4 regions of the Bradyrhizobium sp. Pa8 genome follow, and region 1 is predicted to be linked to each of the others. Evidence: predicted binding sites of a transcription regulator. Region 1 holds the regulator's gene; each other region holds the start of a gene.
The links. The regulator LexA, encoded in region 1, represses DNA repair genes until DNA is damaged. The targets are predictions, from matches to a motif close to TGTTCNNNNTGTGTTCNG.
Positions count from the first base shown of each region.

Region 2: ACKWRH_RS43200 (ATP-dependent Clp protease adaptor ClpS) is a predicted target of LexA. The motif match lies at 1,508-1,525, and genes of this name have one in related genera.
Region 3: ACKWRH_RS13420 (putative DNA modification/repair radical SAM protein) is a predicted target of LexA. The motif match lies at 1,711-1,728, and genes of this name have one in related genera.
Region 4: uvrA (excinuclease ABC subunit UvrA) is a predicted target of LexA. The motif match lies at 2,815-2,832, and genes of this name have one in related genera.

Region 1 is NZ_CP176767.1:5,217,232-5,222,344, forward strand. It holds gene ACKWRH_RS24210 (HAD family hydrolase) at 1-343, shown strand, start outside; gene ACKWRH_RS24215 (hypothetical protein) at 515-709, shown strand; gene ACKWRH_RS24220 (molybdopterin molybdotransferase MoeA) at 941-2,152, shown strand; gene lexA (transcriptional repressor LexA) at 2,329-3,030, shown strand; gene ACKWRH_RS24230 (hypothetical protein) at 3,238-3,453, shown strand; gene ACKWRH_RS24235 (hypothetical protein) at 3,646-4,080, shown strand; gene ACKWRH_RS24240 (GAF domain-containing protein) at 4,304-5,113, shown strand, end outside.
Region 2 is NZ_CP176767.1:9,087,344-9,092,456, forward strand. It holds gene ACKWRH_RS43195 (DHA2 family efflux MFS transporter permease subunit) at 1-1,447, shown strand, start outside; gene ACKWRH_RS43200 (ATP-dependent Clp protease adaptor ClpS) at 1,568-3,277, shown strand; gene ACKWRH_RS43205 (tannase/feruloyl esterase family alpha/beta hydrolase) at 3,328-4,989, opposite strand.
Region 3 is NZ_CP176767.1:2,963,595-2,968,707, reverse strand. It holds gene ACKWRH_RS13430 (Y-family DNA polymerase) at 1-960, opposite strand, end outside; gene ACKWRH_RS13425 (ImuA family protein) at 863-1,645, opposite strand; gene ACKWRH_RS13420 (putative DNA modification/repair radical SAM protein) at 1,809-3,044, shown strand; gene ACKWRH_RS13415 (UdgX family uracil-DNA binding protein) at 3,044-4,486, shown strand; gene ACKWRH_RS13410 (inorganic phosphate transporter) at 4,594-5,113, shown strand, end outside.
Region 4 is NZ_CP176767.1:5,026,981-5,032,093, reverse strand. It holds gene uvrA (excinuclease ABC subunit UvrA) at 1-2,718, opposite strand, end outside; gene ACKWRH_RS23200 (outer membrane protein) at 3,024-3,782, opposite strand; gene ACKWRH_RS23195 (outer membrane protein) at 3,927-4,673, opposite strand; gene ACKWRH_RS23190 (outer membrane protein) at 4,897-5,113, opposite strand, start outside.

The sequences.
Region 1 (5,113 bases):
GATGCCCGACATCGCCGAGCTGCTGCCGCGCGCGGCAAAGCAGATGCCGCTCTACGCCTTCTCCAACACCAACCGGCCGCATGTCGACCACTTCTCGAAGGAATATGCCGGCCTGCTCGGCCATTTCCGCGAGCTGTATCTGTCGTCCAGCATCGGCCTGCGCAAACCGGATGTGGAGGCCTTCGACCATGTCGTGGCCGCGATCGGCGTGCCGGCGAACCGTATCGTGTTCTTCGACGATCTTGCCGAGAACATCGAAGGAGCGCGGTCGCGCGGCCTGACCACGGTCCACGTGACGTCGCCCCGCGACGTCGGGAACGCCCTCAGGGCGCTTGGAATCTGATCTCTGGCCGGCAAACCGACGGCCGACGGGCCGACGAGCCGCGAATGGAACTATTTTGCCCCGGGGGCGAGGAACCAAGTCCCTTTGTGCATTTTTATACAGAGTTCCCGGAACGATTGCTCCTCTCAGGACTCATGAGTCCGTTGGGAATTCTACATCGGATCAATCGTCGTGTTGGGCAAAACCTACCTCACCAAGCAGGCCTCTCTGCTGATGAAATTCGCCAGAACCACCTCGGATTCTGACCTTTCCGCAAAACTGATCAGCAAGGCCGCCGACCTGAAATCCCAGGCGGACCCGCTGCCTGACAAGGATCAAGGCCCCGCAGCGCCGGACGTCAGTCCGTACAAGCAGCCGGGGGGCTGACCGATGCTGGCCGTGGCTCTCGTCTTTCTCGTCCTCGCCATGGCCATCCTCGTACCGGTCTGTCTCGCCTTCTGGATCATGCCGCGGCGGACTTGATGCTCACCCTTCATCGTAGAGCGGATGACGCAGGACAAATCATCCTGCGCGGCCACTGTTTTGCCTCTGCGCCTGCACTCGGCTAGAACTCTCGCCGCCGATTTGCCCGAACGGGCCCAGCAGGAGTTTTCACCCGTGGCCCTGATGCCGGTATCCGATGCGCTCGCCGCGGTGCTGGCGGGCGCAGAGCCGCTGCCTGAAGAGATGATCGCGCTCGACGCAGCCTTCCACCGCGTGCTGGCGCGCGATGTCGCGGCGCGGCGCACGCAGCCGCCGCAGGCGATGTCGGCAATGGACGGCTATGCGGTGCGCGCGGTCGATGCGGCGAAGATCGACTCCCAGCTCACCCTGATCGGCGAGGTCGCGGCGGGCCGCCCGTTTGCGGGATCGGTCGGCGCCGGCGAGGCCGTGCGTATCTTCACCGGCGGTGTCGTTCCCGATGGCGCTGATTCGGTCGTGATCCAGGAGGATACGGTCGCGGACGGCAAGTGCATCACCATCAAGGAAGCCGCCGTAACGGGGCGGCACATCCGCCCCGCCGGCGTCGACTTCTCGGAAGGCGACGTGCTGCTGTGCAAGGGAGCCCGGCTCACCGAGCGCGACCTCGCGCTCGCCGCCGGCATGAATTACCCGCAACTGCCTGTCCGACGACGCCCGAAGGTCGCGATTCTCGCGACCGGCGACGAGTTGGTGATGCCGGGCACCACGCCCGGTCCCGGCCAGATCGTTTATTCGAACGGCTACGCCCTGCACGCGCTCGCCCGCAGCGAGGGCGCCGATACCATCGACCTCGGCGTTGCCGCCGACACGCTGGAGGCCACCACGGCCGGCATCGGCCGCGCGCGGGAGAGCGGCGCGGACATCCTGATCACGACCGGCGGCGCGTCGGTCGGGGACCACGATCTGGTCCAACAGGCGCTGAGGGACGAAGGTATCTCGATGGCGTTCTGGAAGATCGCGATGCGGCCGGGCAAGCCGATGATGAACGGGCGGCTCGGCGCGATGCGCGTGATCGGCCTGCCCGGCAATCCCGTGTCATCCTATGTTTGCGGCTTCCTGTTCATGGTGCCGTTGATTCGCGCGCTTTCGGGCCGTTCGATGATTCATCACCGCCGCGAACGCGCAGTGCTCGGCCGCGATGTCGGCGCCAACGACCAGCGCGAGGATTATCTGCGCGCACGCCTCGAGCTGCGCGACGACGGCACGCTCCTCGCCCTTCCGGTCAATCACCAGGATTCCTCGCTTCTTGCGAATCTCGCTGCGGCACAGGCACTTCTCGTGCGCGCGCCATTCGCGCCGAAGGCCGAAGCCGGCACGCCTTGCGAGGTCTTGCGGCTGCCCGTCTGATCGCTTCGTTCGCGTGCGTTCCGCGAACTTTGTCGCGTTCACGGTAAATTAAGCAGTTGCGGAACATGTATCGAACATATAGTGTCCGTTCATGATTTGTTTCGAGCATGTAGCGGCTTACTGCTGAATTCAGCGTCTCGGAATCGAACGACATCAACCGGGGGATTTTGGTCGAGATGTTAACGCGCAAACAATACGAGCTCCTGCGGTTCATCAGCGAACGGCTGAAGGAAAGCGGCGTGCCGCCCTCCTTCGACGAGATGAAGGACGCGCTCGACCTGCGCTCGAAATCGGGCATCCATCGCCTGATCACCGCGCTTGAGGAGCGTGGCTTCATCCGGCGCCTGCCCAACCGCGCCCGCGCCATCGAGGTGATCAAGCTGCCCGAGCTTCAGGCCGCCGCCGGTAGCCGCCGCGGCTTCACGCCGAGCGTCATCGAAGGCAATCTCGGCAAGGTCCGCACGACCTCCAGCCCGTCCGCGGACGAGGGCGAGCGCCCCGTCGCGGTGCCCGTGATGGGTCGTATCGCGGCCGGTACGCCGATCGAGGCCTTGCAGACCCGCAGCCACACCATCAGCGTACCGCCTGACATGCTCGGCTCGGGCGAACATTACGCGCTCGAAGTGCGCGGCGATTCCATGGTCGAGGCCGGCATTCTCGACGGCGACATGGCGCTGATCCAGCGCAACGAGAGCGCCGACACCGGCGATATCGTGGTGGCGCTGATCGACGACGAGGAAGCAACCCTGAAGCGCTTCCGCCGCCGCGGCGCCTCGATCGCGCTCGAGCCCGCCAATGCAGCCTATGAGGTCCGCATCCTCCCGCCCAACCGGGTGAAGATCCAGGGCAAGCTGATCGGGCTGTACCGGAAGTACTGATACCGGACGCGCCGGTACCGGTTACTTGGCGCCCCGCGCGCTTTCGATCGGCATCGCCGATCCGAGATTGGAGCGGACGATTGTCCGCTTCCGCTGGATAGTCTTTCTGGTTTCGCGCAGATTATCCGGCCCCTCCTCCAGCGGTACATCCTCGGCACGCCGCACGAAGCAGCCCTGCTTCGCGGCCTTCAGGTTCGAGGGGCAGTCATGCGCCGGATCGTTCAGATCACAGTTGCCGTGGCGCTGATCGCAGCATCAGCGTCGCAAGCCTTGGCCGCACAAGCCCTGGCCGCGCAATCGCGACCCCATGTCCGCAAGGATACCGCCGTGAGCGAGGAAGCCCGCAAGGCCCGCGACGCCGTCGACAAACCGTCGCGGCCGGGCTGGCAATATTCCGGCTGGTCGGCGCCTGCGGGGCGCTGACACGCGCCTCCGGAATGCACAGGGGCGGGCTTTGTTCCTGGTGGATTCGGGAAAGATAATGTGATTGCGGTCTGCGGCGGCGAGCCGTAGATTTGCCTACAACCGGGCAGAACCTTTCACATTTCCACTCTGATAGAGGCCTGCGCCTCGATTGAGAGACGTGGGTCGCTATCCCTGCATGAGGAGCACCCGATGTGTGACTACAGCCTGCATGCCGTCGCGTCGCGCCCCGCCGAAGTCGGCGAGACGATCGTCACGACAACCTTCCGCGGCACCTCGACGCGCGGCTTTGCCTCCGCAGCCGATCCGACCGTCGCGGTCTGCCTGCTCCCGGGAACGGAGCTCGCCTTCGCCGACAACGTCCGCTACGACAATCGCTGGATCTGGACGCGCACCGTCAATTCGCGCGTCGGCAAGTTCGGCAAGATCGATCCGCACATTCCCGATCGCCATCATGATGCGATCGAATTCCCCGACGGCAAATCCGTGCTGGTGACGCAGCTGGTCGAAGGCCAGCGCGCGACCGTGCTGCAACTACCGGTGACCCAGCCGGTCGGCGAGCGCGAGCACAAGCCGCAGATCATCACCGACAGCCGGCCGACCATCACCCGCCTGCCGATCGGCTGACATAGCCATTCCCCGCCGGCAGGTCGGGCCGGGATTGAAAATCGCCATCGCCGGCCGAGGCCGGCGAGATGTTGTCGTTCGTGTCCCGCGAAACTCCATCGGGCGGACCGAGCCGTTGCGCCTCCCACCGCACGAAGTTTGCGCTGTCCTGCCTGAATTTTGAACGTCCGTTCCGCAGCCAAATGGCCGATGCTTGGTGCGGCTGAGACGGCGGACACGTTCGATGAAGACCTTCATTCGCGTCGTTGAACTCTGGGTGCCTGACCGCACGCGCATGCGGCTTGAATTCGGCGGCGGCCTCTACGGCGAAGGGTTGTCCGCGTTTAGGGACGTGAGCGAGGATCTGCAGTTCGGATATGACGAGGGGCTTCCCGGCAAGGCCTGGGCCAGCGGCCACCCCGTGATCCTCACCAGATTCACCGATTCCTATTTCAAGCGGACCGATCAGGCCATCGCCGCCGGGCTGACCTGCGGCGTGGCGGTGCCGGTGTTTTCAGGCGAATTCCTGCAAGCCGTCATGGTGCTGTTCTGCGGCGACGACGAGGCCCATGTCGGCGCGATCGAGCTCTGGCACAACGATGCCGAAACCTCCCACGAGATGGCGCTCGTCGACGGCTATTACGGCACCGCCGACATGTTCGAATTCAACTCCCGCCACACCAGATTTCCGCGTGGCTTCGGCCTGCCCGGTCGCATCTGGAAAGCCGGCCTGCCGCTGATCATCAAGGACCTGCACGATGCCAGGAGTTTTCTGCGCTGGGAGGACGCCGCCAAGGTCGGAATCAATCTCGGCGTCGGCGTTCCCTACCGGACCGGCACCGATCAGACCTGGGTGCTGACATTCCTCTCGGCGCAGGCGACCCCGATTGCGCGACGCTTCGAGATCTGGGTCCCGGACGAGGCCCGTTCGGCGTTGGTCTTCCGCGCCGGCGATTGCAGCGCGCAGACCGACCTCGCCGCGCTCTATGCGACGAAATCCATCGCCAAAGGCGAAGGCAGCATCGGCGGGGCCTGGGCCACCGGCATGCCCGCG
Region 2 (5,113 bases), 3.9 Mb from region 1:
GGCCAACATCGAGGGCGGCATCGGCACCGGCGCCGACAACGGCTCCTGGATCTCGACGTCGTATCTGATCGGCGAGATCATCGTGATCCCGCTGACCGATTTTTTGAGCCGCGTGTTCTCGTTCCGCCGCTACATGCTGGCGAGCGCGACGCTGTTCGCCGCGTTCTCGGTCGCCTGCGCCTTCACCCATGATTTGCCGTCGATGATCGCGATGCGCGGCCTGCAGGGCTTTGCCGGCGGCGTGCTGATCCCGATGGCGTTCACGCTGGTGCTGACCAAGCTGCCGAAGCCGCAGCAGCCGGTCGGTCTTGCGATCTTCGCGCTGTCCGTCACCTTCGCACCCGCGATCGGCCCGACCATCGGCGGCTATCTCACGGAGAACTACGGCTGGCGTACCATCTTCTTCGTCAACGTGATCCCGACCGCGGTGATGGTGGCCGCGCTCTATCTGACGCTGGAGAAGCAGAAGATGCAGCTCGGTCTCTTGAAGGAAGGCGACTGGGCCGGCATCTTCACCATGGCGATCGGGCTGTCGGCACTGCAGGCCGTGCTCGAGGAAGGCAACAAGGACGACTGGTTTTCCTCGCCCTTCATCGTCAAGCTCGCCGTGATCGCGGCCGTCAGCCTGACGCTGTTCGTCACGATCGAGCTCACGATCGAGAAGCCGCTGATTCGGCTGCGCCTGCTGACACAGCGCAATTTCGGCTTCGGCACCATCGCGATGACGATGGTCGGCTTCGCGCTGTTCGGCTCCGTCTATATCCTGCCCGCCTATCTCGGCCAGGCCCAAGGCTACAATGCCGAGCAGATCGGCAACGTGCTGGCCTGGACCGGCCTGCCGCAGCTGGTGCTGATCCCGCTGATCCCGAAGCTGATGCAGCGCTTCGACACGCGCTACATCGCCATCACCGGCCTTCTGATCTTCGCCTATAGCTGCTTCATGAACACGGCGATGTCGCCGGACTATGCCGGCGACCAGCTCTGGATTCCGAACATCGTGCGCGCCGTCGGCCAGGCGATGGTGCTGACGCCGCTGACCTCGGTGCTGACAGGCGGCATCGCGCCGCAGGACGCGGCCGCGGCCTCCGGCATCAGCAACATGTTCCGCAATCTCGGCGGCGCGATCGGAACGGCGACGCTCGCGACCATCATCACCAAGCGCGAGCAGTTTCACTCCAACATCATCGGCCAGTCGGTCACGCTCGGCCGCGAGGAAGTCCGCACCCGCATCGCGCAGATGACGGACTACTTCATGGCCCACGGCGTACCGGACCCCCACGCCGCACGCGAGCAGGCCATCATCGCGCTCGGCAAGACGGTCAAGCGCCAGGCGCTGGTGATGGGCTATACCGACGCCTTTGCCGTGATCGGCGCGGTGCTGGTGCTCGCGGCGATCGCGGTGGTGATGACCCGGCGCGTGAAGGCGGCGGGTGGACCGGCGCATTAGGGCCTCGCCCATCGATTGAAATTTGTCGCGGCCGTCACGCTTGACGGCCGGTTCTTTTTATGTTCCCTATTCGTTCTATTCAATCATAGATTGTTCCGGAGACCTTTCGTGATGAATAGTATGCGTGGCGAGAACCAGCCGACCCAGCTCGTAATTCATAATGACGACGACACGCCGGACCAATTCGTGATGGACATGCTCCGTCAGGTTTTCGGCAAATCGGAGCGTGAAGCGACCGCGCTGATTACTCAAATCGAGCAGAAGGAAAAGGCGGTTTGCGGGCCTTACCCGCAATCCGTGGCCGAAGCCCTTCTCAAGTCCGCGCAACAATCCATCTGCCTGGCCGGCCACCGACTGCAGGTCACGCTTGAGGTGATCAAGACTTCTTGCGAACTGTGTGGCAAGCCGGAGGGACAGACGGACGTTCGGATCGGCAATCGCACCGTCTGGCTGTGCCGCGAATGCATGCGTGCAGCGGACGGGCCCTCGAGCGAACAAGAAGACAATTTCGACTTTGCTTGCGACGTTCTTGATTGGCACTTTGCCAGCACGGCGCGTAGCAAACTCGTGACCACGATCCGCCAATTTCCCGGCCACATGCGGGTCGATGTCCAGGCAGCAGTGGACCGGCTCTTCGGCAAGGCCATCCGGTTGTTCGGGCTGAACGAGGAGCATCGCTACGAAACGCTGTCGATTTCGCGGCTCCTCAAGAGCGGCCGCTATGCGGTCGCAATTGCCCCGCTGCAATATTCCGACGTCGACGTGGGCGAGAAGAGCCCGGTCAAGTGTCTGGATAACGGACTGTGGCTGTGCGAGCAGGACGCTCTCCGCTATGCGGTCTTGCTCTGCGCACACCGCGAATACAGCCGCGAGCCGGGTATTCGGATCGAGATCCTGGTACCATCAGGCACCGCGGGCGCAGATCTCGTCCAGCAATGCTTCAGTGAATTGGAAGAGGCCGTGCAAACCGCGCGGACCTATCGCGGCAAAATCCTGTCGCTCGATGCCGACTCGGACTATCGCGGGCGCTCGCGCGGCATCACCGTGCATCGATTGCCTGAGGTCGCGCGCAACGATGTGATCCTGCCGGAGCAGACCTTGCGGCTGCTCGATCGCAACGTGCTGACCTTCGTCAACACCCGCGAACAGTTGCGGCGGCTCGGTCAGTCGACGCGCAAGGGCATCTTGCTGTACGGGCCGCCGGGCACCGGCAAGACCCATACGATCCGCTATCTCGCGACACACCTGCCCGGGCATACGACGCTGATCATTACCGCCGAACAAATCGGTCTTCTCGGGGCATATATGAGCCTGGCGCGGCTGCTCCAGCCGTCGATGGTCGTGATCGAGGATGTCGATCTCATCGCCCGCGACCGCGATGACATGGGACCGTGCGAGGAATCCATGCTGAACAAGTTGCTCAACGAAATGGACGGGCTGAAAGAGGACGCGGACATCCTGTTCGTCCTGACCACGAACCGGCCGGAGGACCTCGAAGGCGCCCTCGCCGGTCGCCCGGGCCGCATCGATCAGGCCATCGAAGTGCCCCTTCCTGATGAGATCGGCCGCGGCAAGCTGGTCAGGCTTTACGGCAAGGGACTGCCAATCGAGGACGCGGTCATCGCCGAAGCGGCCCGCCGCAGCGAGGGCACGAGTTGCGCGTTCATCAAGGAATTGATGCGACGACTGGCGCAAGCGAGCCTCGCGCGCGACGGGGGCAATTCCGTCGTGTCAGCCGACATCGATGAGGCGCTCGACGACATGCTGTTCTCCGGCGGCCGGCTCAATGCGCAGTTGCTGGGAGGCGCACAGGCGATGGCGGCGGGATGAGCGGTGCGTATGTCCCTCGCCTTGCCCTTCGTCAGGCGACGTTGGCCGCCTCACGGCGCGCAAGTAAAACTCGCCGCCTCCGTCACCGGGCCGCTCTTGTAGTGCGGCCAGGACGGCCAACGGCACAGCGGCATCGCGCGCGTCACCGCAAACGACGGCGCCTCGACCTTCTGCTCGGCGACTTCGAGATCGCCCGGCGCCTTGCCCTTCTCGACCCAATCGACCAGCGCGCTGAGCATGTCGACATTGGCCGGCGCGCCGGAGCCGACATGGTCGACGCCGGGCGCGGTGTAGAGCCGCGCGAATTCCGCCGTCTCGGCCTTGCCGAGCTTGCGCTCGACGCTCTCGAAATAGCGGATGCCGGCATAGGGGCTCTGCGCATAATCCGCCATGTGCTCGAGCATGATCAGCCGGCCGCCGCGTCCGCGAAAACGGCTGAGATCCGGATCGGTCGAATCCATCAGGCTCGAGACCTCGATCAGCCGGGCCTTGTGGTCCTCCACATTGTAGGTGGTGACGTCGAGCTTGGGGTCACGGGCGAACACATATTGAATGCCGCCGGCGCCGTAGATCCAGGCGATGCCGTTGTTGGGCGCGGGCGGCTGCGCCGGTGGCGCGCTGCCGAGCCACCACGCGGACCAGCCGCCGGTCGGACCGATCGCCGGCGTGTCCTCGCCCGAGACGCCCCAGCCCGGATAGTCATCGAGGTCATTGGCGAGCACGAACGGGAATTTGTAGGTCCCATGCAGCGTGCTGACTGCCTTGATCTGCGCCTCGGTCAGGCACTGATCGCCGGTCTTGCCGGCCTCGCACCGCAGCGTCTCGACCTTGAACACGGCCTTGCAGGCCACGGGATCGTGCACCAGCGTCTTATCGGAGCCGTCGGCCTTGTCGCAGGCAGTGCGCACCGCATCGGCAAAGAGCTTGACCTGCGTCGGATTGATCCAGCCCTCGCCCATGGTCACAAGGCCCGAACGCGTACCGGCATGCTGCAGGCCAACCCAGTTGATCACGGGCACGCGCGCGAAGATGCCGTCGAAATCGTCGGGGTAGCGCTGGGCCATGGTGAGGCCTTCGCGGCCGCCCTCGGAGGAGCCCATGAAGTACATTTTTTCCGGCTTCTTGCCGTAGGCGCGCTCCATCAGCGCAACCGCAGCGTCGCGCACCTTCTTGTAGGCGCGGTGAGCGAAATTCTCGAAGGCTTCGTCGTTGAGTGCAAATACCTGCGGCGGCTCGCCCGGCTTGGACTCATGGCCGGAGTCCGTGCCGTAGGTGACAAAACCGCGCGCCAGCGGCGACGGCTTGTCGAAGGGATAGGCCGGCGGCAGCCCAAGGCCGGTGATCAGCACGCCGTTAAAACCACCGCCGCCATATTGCACGGAGCGCCCGTTCCATTCGATCGGCAGGTTGACCTGAAACTTGATCGGCGGCGCCTTGGGATCAATGGGGTCGATATGGCCAAGCACCTTGCAGAAGGCGGGATTGGCCGGCGTGACGCGCCCCGACGGGGTCGGCCCGCGTTCGGCGACGGCCAGTTGTGACGGCGCCAGCAATGTCGCGGAATCGATCTTCACGGCATCGGCGCCGCCGATGAGCCCTTTGCAGACCGTGTCGGCATTCTCCGCCAGCGTCGCGGCAAACGCGCTGCTCGCGCTCAACGCGGCCGCGGCACCCGCAAGCCACACACTCAGCTTCGCAATCCTGCGCGCCATCGTTTCCATCCCTGCTGCCTTGTTATCGTTCAGGCGGTCGATTCAATGCATCGGATTGCCGGTCGTCAATCGCCGCGACGCGCGCCGCGATCGCCATCAACGGAAACATCGCCCTGCCCGGTCG
Region 3 (5,113 bases), 2.3 Mb from region 1:
GAACAGGCGATCGATGACTTTGCTTTGCGTGACCGGCCGCCCGGCCTCGACCATGATCGCGCGCACCACGCCGTCGGTGCGGAAAAACGCAGCTTCCAGCCGGCGTGCACCCTTGCCCTGCTTTTCCATCGACGCGATCAACGTATCGGCGAGCCGCGACAGCGTCATCGCGATCATGGTGTCGGTGGCGATCGGTTCGGCAAAGCGCTTCTCCACGATGTAATCCGGCAGCGGTTTACGCGGATTGATCGGGGCATCGCCATGCCCCTGCGCATGCGCGAGCAGCGTGGAGAACCGCGCGCCGAACCGCGCCGTGATCTCATGCGGCGCGCGCGAGGCGACATCGCCGATGGTTTTCAGGCCGGCGCGGCGCAGACCAGTGGTGATGGCCTCGCCCGCACCGAGCGCGGACACCGGCAGCCGGCTGATCGCCGCCGCCTCCCCGCCATCGGCGACGATGGTGCCGGAAGCCTGCCGCGTCAGCGTGCGCGCGCAGACCGAGGTGCCGGCGATCGCCGCGCTGACGGCAAAGCCCTGCCGCGCCAATGCACGGACCAGCGTCTGCAACAACGCAGCTTCTCCACCGAACAGATGCGCGCAGCCGGTGATGTCCAGAAACAGCCCGTGCGGCGGATCGAGCGCCACCAGCGGTGTGAAGCGGTCGCACCAGTCGGCGACGTCGCTGAGCGTTTTCGCATCGGCCACGACATCGGCGTCGAACACTTTCAAGTCCGGACACATCGCCCGTGCATTGGCCAGGGGCTGGCCGATGTGCAAGCCGAGGCGCTCGGCGGCTTCATTGAGCGCATGGATCACCAGCGCATTGTTGTCCTTGATGACAACGATGCTCGGATCATTGGCCTTACCCAGCGCGCCGAAGAACCGCTGAATCCGATCGATGGGCAGGCGTGGCAGCCACAGGCTGAGGATACGTCGACGGTTCAGAGAACTGGCACTCATCACATTTCCATTCCATGATCCACCGGCCGCACGGGCCATGACGATTGCGCAAGAGCTCCACATCGAAGCGCGGCGCGCCCCAGGCACTCCATGCCGGGCCCGGCGGCGAATGCGCCGCGCGCAGCATCCATCGCGTCTCCGCGGTCGAGGGCAGCGGCTGCGCGGCCATCCGCAACATCAGGCCGGTGACACCGGACGATTGCGCGGCCAGCGTCAGCTTGCGGCTTGCCACGAGATCGAACTGCCGCGTCTCACCCCAGAGTTCGAGCACGACGGCGCCAAGCGCGTCGCAGGCGAGCGCATCGGCCGAGGTCCGCAGCGCGCTCTCGACATCGGCGGCGCGCACCATCACCACGCGGCGCGGATCGAGACCGATCTCGGCGAGCCCGCTCATCGACAGCGCGCCGGTCTCGAGTTCCGAAAAATCCTGCCGCACCCACAGCAGCGGCCGGCGCCGCGAGACACGCCCCGCAAGCCCCATGACAAAACCCGTCGCGGCGGTTCCCTGCCGGCCCTCGCAAAACACCTCGTGGATCACCGCGCGCGCGAGCCCGCCCTTCAGCGCGCTGTCGACCTCGCCGTGGCCGAGCGCGACGCGATCGTGCTGATGCACGACCTCCGCCGTCTCGATGCGCTCGATCTGGCCGCGCAAGGTCGCAAGCGCGTTCATCCGTGCGCCGCTCATATACGCCGCTCCTTCAGAGGTGATTGCCGAGGGTCTCAAAAATAAGAACCTGCGGCTGGCTCGTTTGTTCATGATATGTTCTAATATAAAGCTAACAGCGGCCGGGGAGTCAATCGAATTGGTGCTCATCCGGATTCGTAAGCTGAATCAAAGGGATTCCACGATGGACGTACAACGCAAGCTGGAGATTCTGGCCGATGCCGCCAAATACGACGCGTCGTGCGCCTCCAGCGGTACCGAGAAGCGGGATTCCAGCGATGGCAAGGGCATGGGCTCGACCGCGCCGGGCATGGGCATCTGCCATTCCTACGCGCCGGACGGACGCTGTATCTCGCTGCTCAAAGTGCTCCTGACCAACGCCTGTAATTACGACTGCCTTTATTGCGTCAACCGCGCCTCTTCCAACGTGCCGCGTGCCCGCTTCACCATCGACGAGGTGGTCAAGCTCACGCTCGACTTCTACCGGCGCAACTACATCGAGGGACTATTCCTCTCCTCCGGCATCATCCGCAGCCCCGACTACACCATGGAGCAGGTGGTCAGCGTCGCGCGCAAACTGCGCGAGAAGCATCACTTCCGCGGCTACATCCATCTCAAGACCATTCCCGAGGCCGACGACGCGCTGATCGCAGAAGCCGGCAAATATGCAGATCGCCTCTCCATCAACATCGAAATGCCTGAGGAGACGAGCCTGCAGCAATACGCGCCGGAGAAGGATGTGCGTGCGATCCGTCGCACCATGGGCCGGCTGCGGCTGAAGCTCGATGAGGCCGAGGAAAACCGCAGCACAAAGACGAAGGCGAGGCCGCAGCGCTTCGCGCCCGCCGGTCAGAGCACGCAGATGATCGTCGGCGCCGACGCGGCCTCCGATCACACCATCCTGCACACCAGCGCCAATCTCTACGGCTCTTACCGGCTGCGACGCGTCTACTACTCCGCCTTCAGCCCGATCCCCGATGCCAGCCGCGCTTTGCCCTTGCGCGCGCCGCCCTTGCTGCGCGAGCACCGGCTCTACCAGGCCGACTGGCTGATGCGCTTTTATGGCTTTGACGTCGGCGAGATCGTCGACGACAGCGCGATGCTGCCGCTCGACATCGATCCGAAGCTCGCCTGGGCGCTGCGCCATCGCGACCGCTTCCCGCTCGACGTCAACCGCGCCAGCCGCGAGGAGCTGTTGCGCGTGCCCGGCTTCGGCACCAAGGCGGTCGAACGCATCATCGCGACACGGCGCACCACCACGATCCGCCTCTCCGATCTCGCGCGACTGCACGTGCCCCGCAACAAGGCGCTGCCTTTCATCGTCCTCAGCGATCACCGCCCCGCCCCGCACCGCCTCGACGAGGCGCGGCTGATCGAGCGGTTCAAGCCGAAGGCAACACAACTGGGGTTTGGCTTCTGATGCAGTACATCACCCTCGACACCGAAACCGACTTCGACGGCTGGCGCAAAGCCGCGCGGTCGCTCGTGCTGCATCATGTGCAGCCAACCGATGTCACCTGGACCGTACAAGGCGGCGAAGCCGAGTTGTTCGCGCCGCCCGCCCCGTCTCCGATACTTGAGGTGAATGATGGCACCTTCAATGTGTCGGCAAAATTCGTCGATCTCGCCAAGGCCGCGATCCTGCATCGCGACGGCGAGCGCTTTGCGATCCTCTATCGCCTGCTCTGGCGATTGAAGGACAATCACGATCTCATCGAGGTCGCGACCGATCCCGATGTCGCGCAGGTCACGGCGATGGCACGAGCAGTCCATCGCGACGAGCACAAGATGCATGCCTTCGTGCGCTTCCGCGAGATCGGACGCGAGCGCGCAGCGCATTACGTCGCCTGGTTCGAGCCGGAGCATCACATCGTCGAGCTCGCCGCGCCGTTCTTCGCCAAGCGCTTCGCCGACATGCCCTGGTCGATCCTGACACCCGATCTGTGTGCGCATTGGGATGGCCACGCGCTCTCGTTCACGTCGGGCGTGAGCAAGAGCGAGGCACCCGGCGAAGACCGGCTGGAGGAAACCTGGCTGCGCTACTACGCCAGCATCTTCAATCCGGCCCGGCTCAAGGTGAAGGCGATGCAGACGGAGATGCCGAAGAAATACTGGAGGAACCTGCCCGAGGCGTCGATCATTAAGCCCTTGATCGAGGACGCCGAGCGCATGACCGGCGCCATGATCGCCAATGCCGCAACCGATCCGCACAAGCCCCAGAAGCGGCCGGAGGCTCCGATGTCACGCAAGCTGGCTGCCGACGATTTCGAAGCGCTCCGCGAGGAGGCCGCCCATTGCCGCGCCTGCCCGCTCTACAAGGACGCGACGCAGACCGTGTTCGGCGAGGGCCCGAAAGACGCCACCATCATGCTGGTCGGTGAACAGCCAGGCGACAAGGAAGACCTCGCCGGCCACCCCTTCGTCGGCCCGGCCGGCCAGATGCTCGACCGTGCGCTTCAGGAAGCCGGCGTCGACCGCAACAAGGTCTATGTCACCAACGCGGTCAAGCACTTCAAATTCGTGCCGCGCGGAAAGATCCGTCTGCACCAGAAGCCGGCAACGCCGGAGATCCGGGCGTGCCGGCAATGGTACGAGCGGGAAGTTTCGGCAATCCAGCCCGAGCTCATCGTGGCAATGGGCGCCACCGCCGCGCAGAGCGTGTTCGGCAAGATCACCCCGATCGGCAAGACCCGTGGCCGGCTCATAAACCTGCCCGACGGACGCAAGGCGCTGGTGACGGTGCACCCGTCCTATCTGCTCCGGCTGCCCGATCCGGAAGCCAAAGTGCTGGAATATCAGCGCTTTGTCGAAGACCTGAAGATTGCGGCCGCCTTGCAGAAGCAAGCCCCGCGCGCCGCCTAAATACTGGCAAATACTGGAGGGAAAGCGACTTTACGACGCAGTTGTCATCCAGCCTTCAAATCCATCGCGGACAATAGCCCTTCAAATTAGTTAAGGGGCGTCCAAAAATGACAGATGTTGCATTCGACCGTGCGGTAGGCGATCCGACGCCTGTCCAGCCGGCTTCCAGGCCAAATCTCGACAAGGGTTTTAACCCGCTCACGATGATCCTGTTCTTCGGCATCCTTGCCGCGGGCCTGCTGTTCGTCGCCTACAGCATCTATGTCGACGTCAACGCGACCGGCACGAAGGTGACGACCTTCCTGCCCTACATCCTGCTGTTCGTCGCACTGCTGATCGCGCTCGGCTTCGAGTTCGTCAACGGCTTCCACGACACCGCCAATGCGGTGGCGACCGTGATCTACACCCATTCGCTGCCGGCCGAATTCGCGGTGATGTGGTCGGGCTTCTTCAACTTCCTCGGCGTGCTGCTCTCCTCCGGCGCGGTCGCCTTCGGCATCGTCTCGCTGCTGCCGGTCGAGCTGATCCTTCAGGTCGGATCCAGCGCCGGCTTCGCCATGGTGTTCGCACTCTTGATCGCCGCGATCATCTGGAATCTCGGCACCTGGTATTTCGGCCTGCCCGCCT
Region 4 (5,113 bases), 190 kb from region 1:
CTTCTTGACGTCGTGGAAGTGCAGGCCGGTGGTCGGCTCGTCCAGGATGTAGAGCGTGCGGCCGGTCGCGCGCTTTGAGAGCTCCTTGGCGAGCTTGACGCGCTGGGCTTCGCCGCCCGACAGGGTCGTGGCCTGCTGGCCGACATGGATGTAGTCGAGGCCGACGCGGTGCAGGGTCTGGAAGGTCTCGCGCACGCGCGGCACCGCCTTGAAGAACTCGGCGGCTTCCTCGACGGTCATGTCGAGCACGTCGGCGATGCTCTTGCCCTTGAACAGGACCTCCAGCGTCTCGCGGTTGTAGCGCTTGCCCTTGCAGACGTCGCAGGTGACGTAGACGTCGGGCAGGAAGTGCATCTCGATCTTGATGACGCCGTCGCCCTGGCAGGCCTCGCAGCGGCCGCCCTTGACGTTGAAGGAGAAGCGGCCGGGCTCGTAGCCGCGCGCCTTCGCTTCGGGCAGGCCGGCGAACCATTCGCGGATCGGCGTGAAGGCGCCGGTGTAGGTCGCAGGGTTCGAGCGCGGGGTGCGGCCGATCGGCGACTGGTCGATGTCGATGATCTTGTCGATGTGCTCGAGACCCTCGATGCGATCGTGGGGCGCGGCGCCTTCGCTGGCGTTGTTCAGCTTGCGGGCGATGGCCTTGTAGAGCGTGTCGATCAGCAGCGTCGACTTGCCGCCGCCGGAGACGCCGGTGACGGCCGTGAACAGGCCGAGCGGAATTTCGGCCGTGACGTTCTTGAGGTTGTTGCCGCGCGCGTTGACCACCTTGATGGTGCGGCGATGGTTCGGCGGGCGCCGCTCCGGCACCTCGACCTCGAGCTCGCCGGTCAGATATTTGCCGGTGAGCGATTTCGGGTTGCGCATGATCTCGGCGGGCGTGCCTTCGGCGACGATGTTGCCGCCATGCATGCCGGCGCCGGGGCCGATGTCGAGGACGTAATCGGCGAGCAGGATCGCGTCCTCGTCATGCTCGACCACGATCACGGTGTTGCCGAGGTCGCGCAGGCGCTTGAGGGTGTCGAGCAGGCGCGCGTTGTCGCGCTGGTGCAGGCCGATCGAGGGCTCGTCCAGCACGTAGAGCACGCCCGTCAGGCCCGAGCCGATCTGCGAGGCGAGGCGGATGCGCTGGCTCTCGCCGCCGGACAGCGTGCCGGAGGAGCGGGACAAAGTGAGGTAGTTGAGGCCGACGTCGAGCAGGAAGGTGAGGCGCTCGCGAATCTCCTTGAGGATGCGGCCGGCGATCTCGTTCTGCTGCGTGTTCAGCGCCTCGGGCACGGTCTCGAACCATTCGCCGGCCTTCCTGACCGACAGCTCCGAGATCTCGCCGATATGCTTGCCGCCGATCTTGACGCAGAGCGCCTCGGGCTTCAGCCGGAAACCCTTGCAGCCCTCGCAGGGGACGTCGTGGAAATATTTTGCGAGCTCCTCGCGCGCCCACTCGCTCTCGGTCTCGCGATAGCGGCGGTTGATGTTGGTGATGACGCCCTCGAAAGGCTTCTTGGTGTCGTAGGAGCGGACGCCGTCCTCGTAGGAGAACTTGATCTCGTCCTCGCCGGAGCCAAGGAGGATCGCGTTCTGCGTCTTCTTCGGCAGATCCTTCCATTTGGTGGTCAGCGTGAACTTGTAGTGCTTGCCGAGCGCGGTCAGCGTCTGCACGTAGTATGGCGATGACGACTTGGCCCAGGGCGCGATCGCGCCCTTGCCGATGGCGAGTTCCTTGTCGGGGATGACGAGGTCCTCGTCGACATGCTGCTCGACGCCGAGGCCGCCGCAGGCCGGGCAGGCCCCGTAGGGATTGTTGAACGAGAACAGGCGCGGCTCGATCTCCGGAATCGTGAAGCCGGACACCGGGCAGGCGAACTTTTCCGAGAACAGGATGCGCTCGGGCCCGCTCTTGTCGTGGATTTTTGCGGTCTTCTTCTTCTCCTCGACGGGCGCGGCCGCCGCAGGCGCATCGGCGAACTCGACGACGGCGAGGCCCTCCGCGAGCTTCAGCGCGGTCTCAAAGCTTTCGGCGAGGCGCTGGCCGATGTCGGCGCGCACCACGATGCGGTCGACCACGACGTCGATGTCGTGCGGAAATTTCTTGTCGAGCGTCGGCGCCTCCGCGAGCTCATGGAAGGTGCCGTCGATCTTGACGCGCTGAAAGCCCTTCTTGAGCCATTCGGCGAGCTCCTTGCGGTACTCGCCCTTGCGGCCCCGCACGACGGGGGCGAGCAGATAGAGGCGGGTGCCTTCGGGCAGCGCCAGCACGCGATCGACCATCTGCGAGACGGTCTGGCTCTCGATCGGCAGGCCCGTGGCGGGCGAATAGGGCACGCCGACGCGCGCCCAGAGCAGGCGCATGTAGTCGTAGATCTCGGTGACGGTGCCGACGGTCGAGCGCGGGTTCTTCGAGGTCGTCTTCTGTTCGATCGAGATCGCCGGCGACAGGCCGTCGATCTGGTCGACATCAGGCTTCTGCATCATCTCCAGGAACTGCCGCGCATAGGCCGACAGCGATTCGACGTAGCGGCGCTGGCCCTCGGCGTAGATGGTGTCGAAGGCGAGCGAGGATTTGCCAGAGCCGGACAGCCCCGTGAACACCACCAGCTTGTCGCGGGGGATCTCGACGTCGACATTCTTGAGGTTGTGCTCGCGCGCGCCACGGATCGTAATTGCGCGCAGGCTGGATCCCGCGTTCTGCTGTTGGCGCTTCGCCTTGATCACTTCATCCATCCGAGTTGCCCTCAAGGAATCCCAAAGGTGCGCGATCGCGCCAACAAAAAAGGCGCGCGTCGCCCGGAACCGGGATCGGCGCCGATGGGTATGGCAGCGAACGTAGGAAGAACGGGGACGGATTTCCAGTGGCGTGTGCGAATCGTCAACGGATTGTTGGCGCGCTGGCGGCATCTGGCAGGAGCGGGGCAGGTCGGAACATGCGAAGGGCCGGCGCGAGGCCAGCCCTTCGTTCGCGTTTGAATGCGGATTTGGGGCAATCCGCACATGATCAGGACTTGGAGGTTCCTGAGGGAGGCTTTGTCTCAGTATTTGGCGACGACCGGGCCGCCCCAGCGGTAATTGATGCGGATCAGGCCCATGTCGATATCCTGGCCGATCCGGTCGGTGCGCGGGGCGAAGCCGCCGACGAGAGTTGCGAAGTCGGCGCTGTGATGGCCGAGGAACACATGGTTGTACTCGCCGCCGACCGACCAGTTCTCGGCAAAGCCCCATTCCACGCCGATGCCGATCGTGTAGCCCCAGCGGGTCTGATTGACGCTGTTGAACGTCGCCGCCGCTGGCGCGCCCGGAAAGAAGGTGTCGTATTTGTCGTGGGCCACGGCTGCGCCGGCCTTGCCGTAGAGCAGCAGATTGTTCACGGCGTAGCCGAGCTGGCCCGTGAACAGACCGAAGCTGTCGATCTTGGTTTGGTTCGTGATCGGCGCCAACGCCACGCTGACATTGCTGCCCTTGAAGTCGGCCCAGTTGCCCTGGCCCTCGATGCCGAACACCCAGCGCGACTTCTGCCAGCGATAGCCGAGCTGTCCGCCGACCGTGCCGCCGCCCGCATTGTGACAGCCTTCGCCAACGGCCGGATCGACAGCGATGCCGAGCGCGCGGGTCACGCCCCAGCAGGCATGAGCCAAGCCGCCGCCGCCATTGATGCCGGCATAGATGCCGCTCCAGTCATAGACGGGAACGGCGGCCGCCGGCGCCTTGTAAATCGGCAGATCGGCGGCGGTAGCCGGCGCGACCGCGCCGAGTGCGAACAGGCTGACCGCAGCCAGCATCCACGTCTTCATTTCACGTCCCCAACTCGCCAAAGCCATTCGCGGACGCTTGCGCGCGCCTCACGACTCCAAGACGGTTGGGTGCACCCTCGCGCGAAAACAAAAAGGCCGGCGCGAGGCCGGCCTTTCGTAACGCGATGACGTCGGAGGCGACGCTCAGTACTTCGCCACGACTGGGCCGCCGAACGTATAGTTCACGCGAACGGTGCCCATGTCGACGTCCTGCTTGATACGGTCGATGCGGTCGTTGAGGCCGAGAATCGTGAACGAGTTGTTGCGCTTGCCCATGAACAGATGGTCGTACTCGATCGCAACGGACCAGTTCGGCGCGAAGCCGAATTCGAGTCCGGTGCCGACCGCGCCGCCCCAGCGCGTCTCGCTTGCGCTGTCGAGGACCACGCCAAACGCCGTGCCGTTGTACTTGGCATGCGTGACCGCCGCGCCGCCCTTCACGTACCAGAGCACGTTGTTCCAGGCATAGCCGACCTGGCCGGTGAACAAGCCAATCGCGTCGATCTTGGTCTCGTTGACCAGCGGAGCAAGCGCCAAGCTCGTATTCGAGCCCTTCAGATTGGCCCAGTCGCCCTGGGCTTCAAGGCCGAACACCCAGTTGGCCGACTGCCAGCGATAACCGACCTGGCCACCGACGACGCCGCCTGTCGCATTGTGACAGCCTTCAGCCGTGTCCGGACCCGCGACGCCGAAGATGTTGTTGACATCCCAGCAGTTGCGGCTCGAGGCGCCGCCGCCGTTGATGCCGATATAGAAGCCGGACCAGTTGTAGACCGAGGCCACAGCAATGGGCGCCTTGGTGTAGGGGCGGGCCGCCAAATCGGCCGCCGAGGCGGGAGCCAACGCGCTGAGTGCGAACAGACTGGCCGAGGCCAGCAAAACCTTCTTCATTTCAAATCCCCAGCTTCGTTTCTCTTTGCCGGCGAAAAACGGCCGACCCAATGACCCAATCGATGTCATTGCTGTACACCATTGAAGCCTAAGGTTGTGTCACCGGGATGCCACAGCTCTCCTGAAAAACGCTGGGAATCGGTTGGCCTGGATCTGGACGCGCGAAAACAAAAAGGCCGGCGCAAGGCCGGCCTTTCGTAACGCGGTGCGTTGGAAGCGAAGCTCAGTACTTCGCGACCACCGGGCCCCCGAAGTGATAATTCACGCCGACCTGCACGGTGTGGAAGTTGAGCGTGCCGGTGGGCAGGGCGCCCGAGAAGTAGGTCTCGCCGCCGAGGCTGCGATAGAGGTACTCGCCCTTGACCGACCACTGCGGAGCGAAGAACGCTTCGACGCCCGCGCCGACGGTCCAGCCGGAGTGCCACTTGCTGTCCGACGCG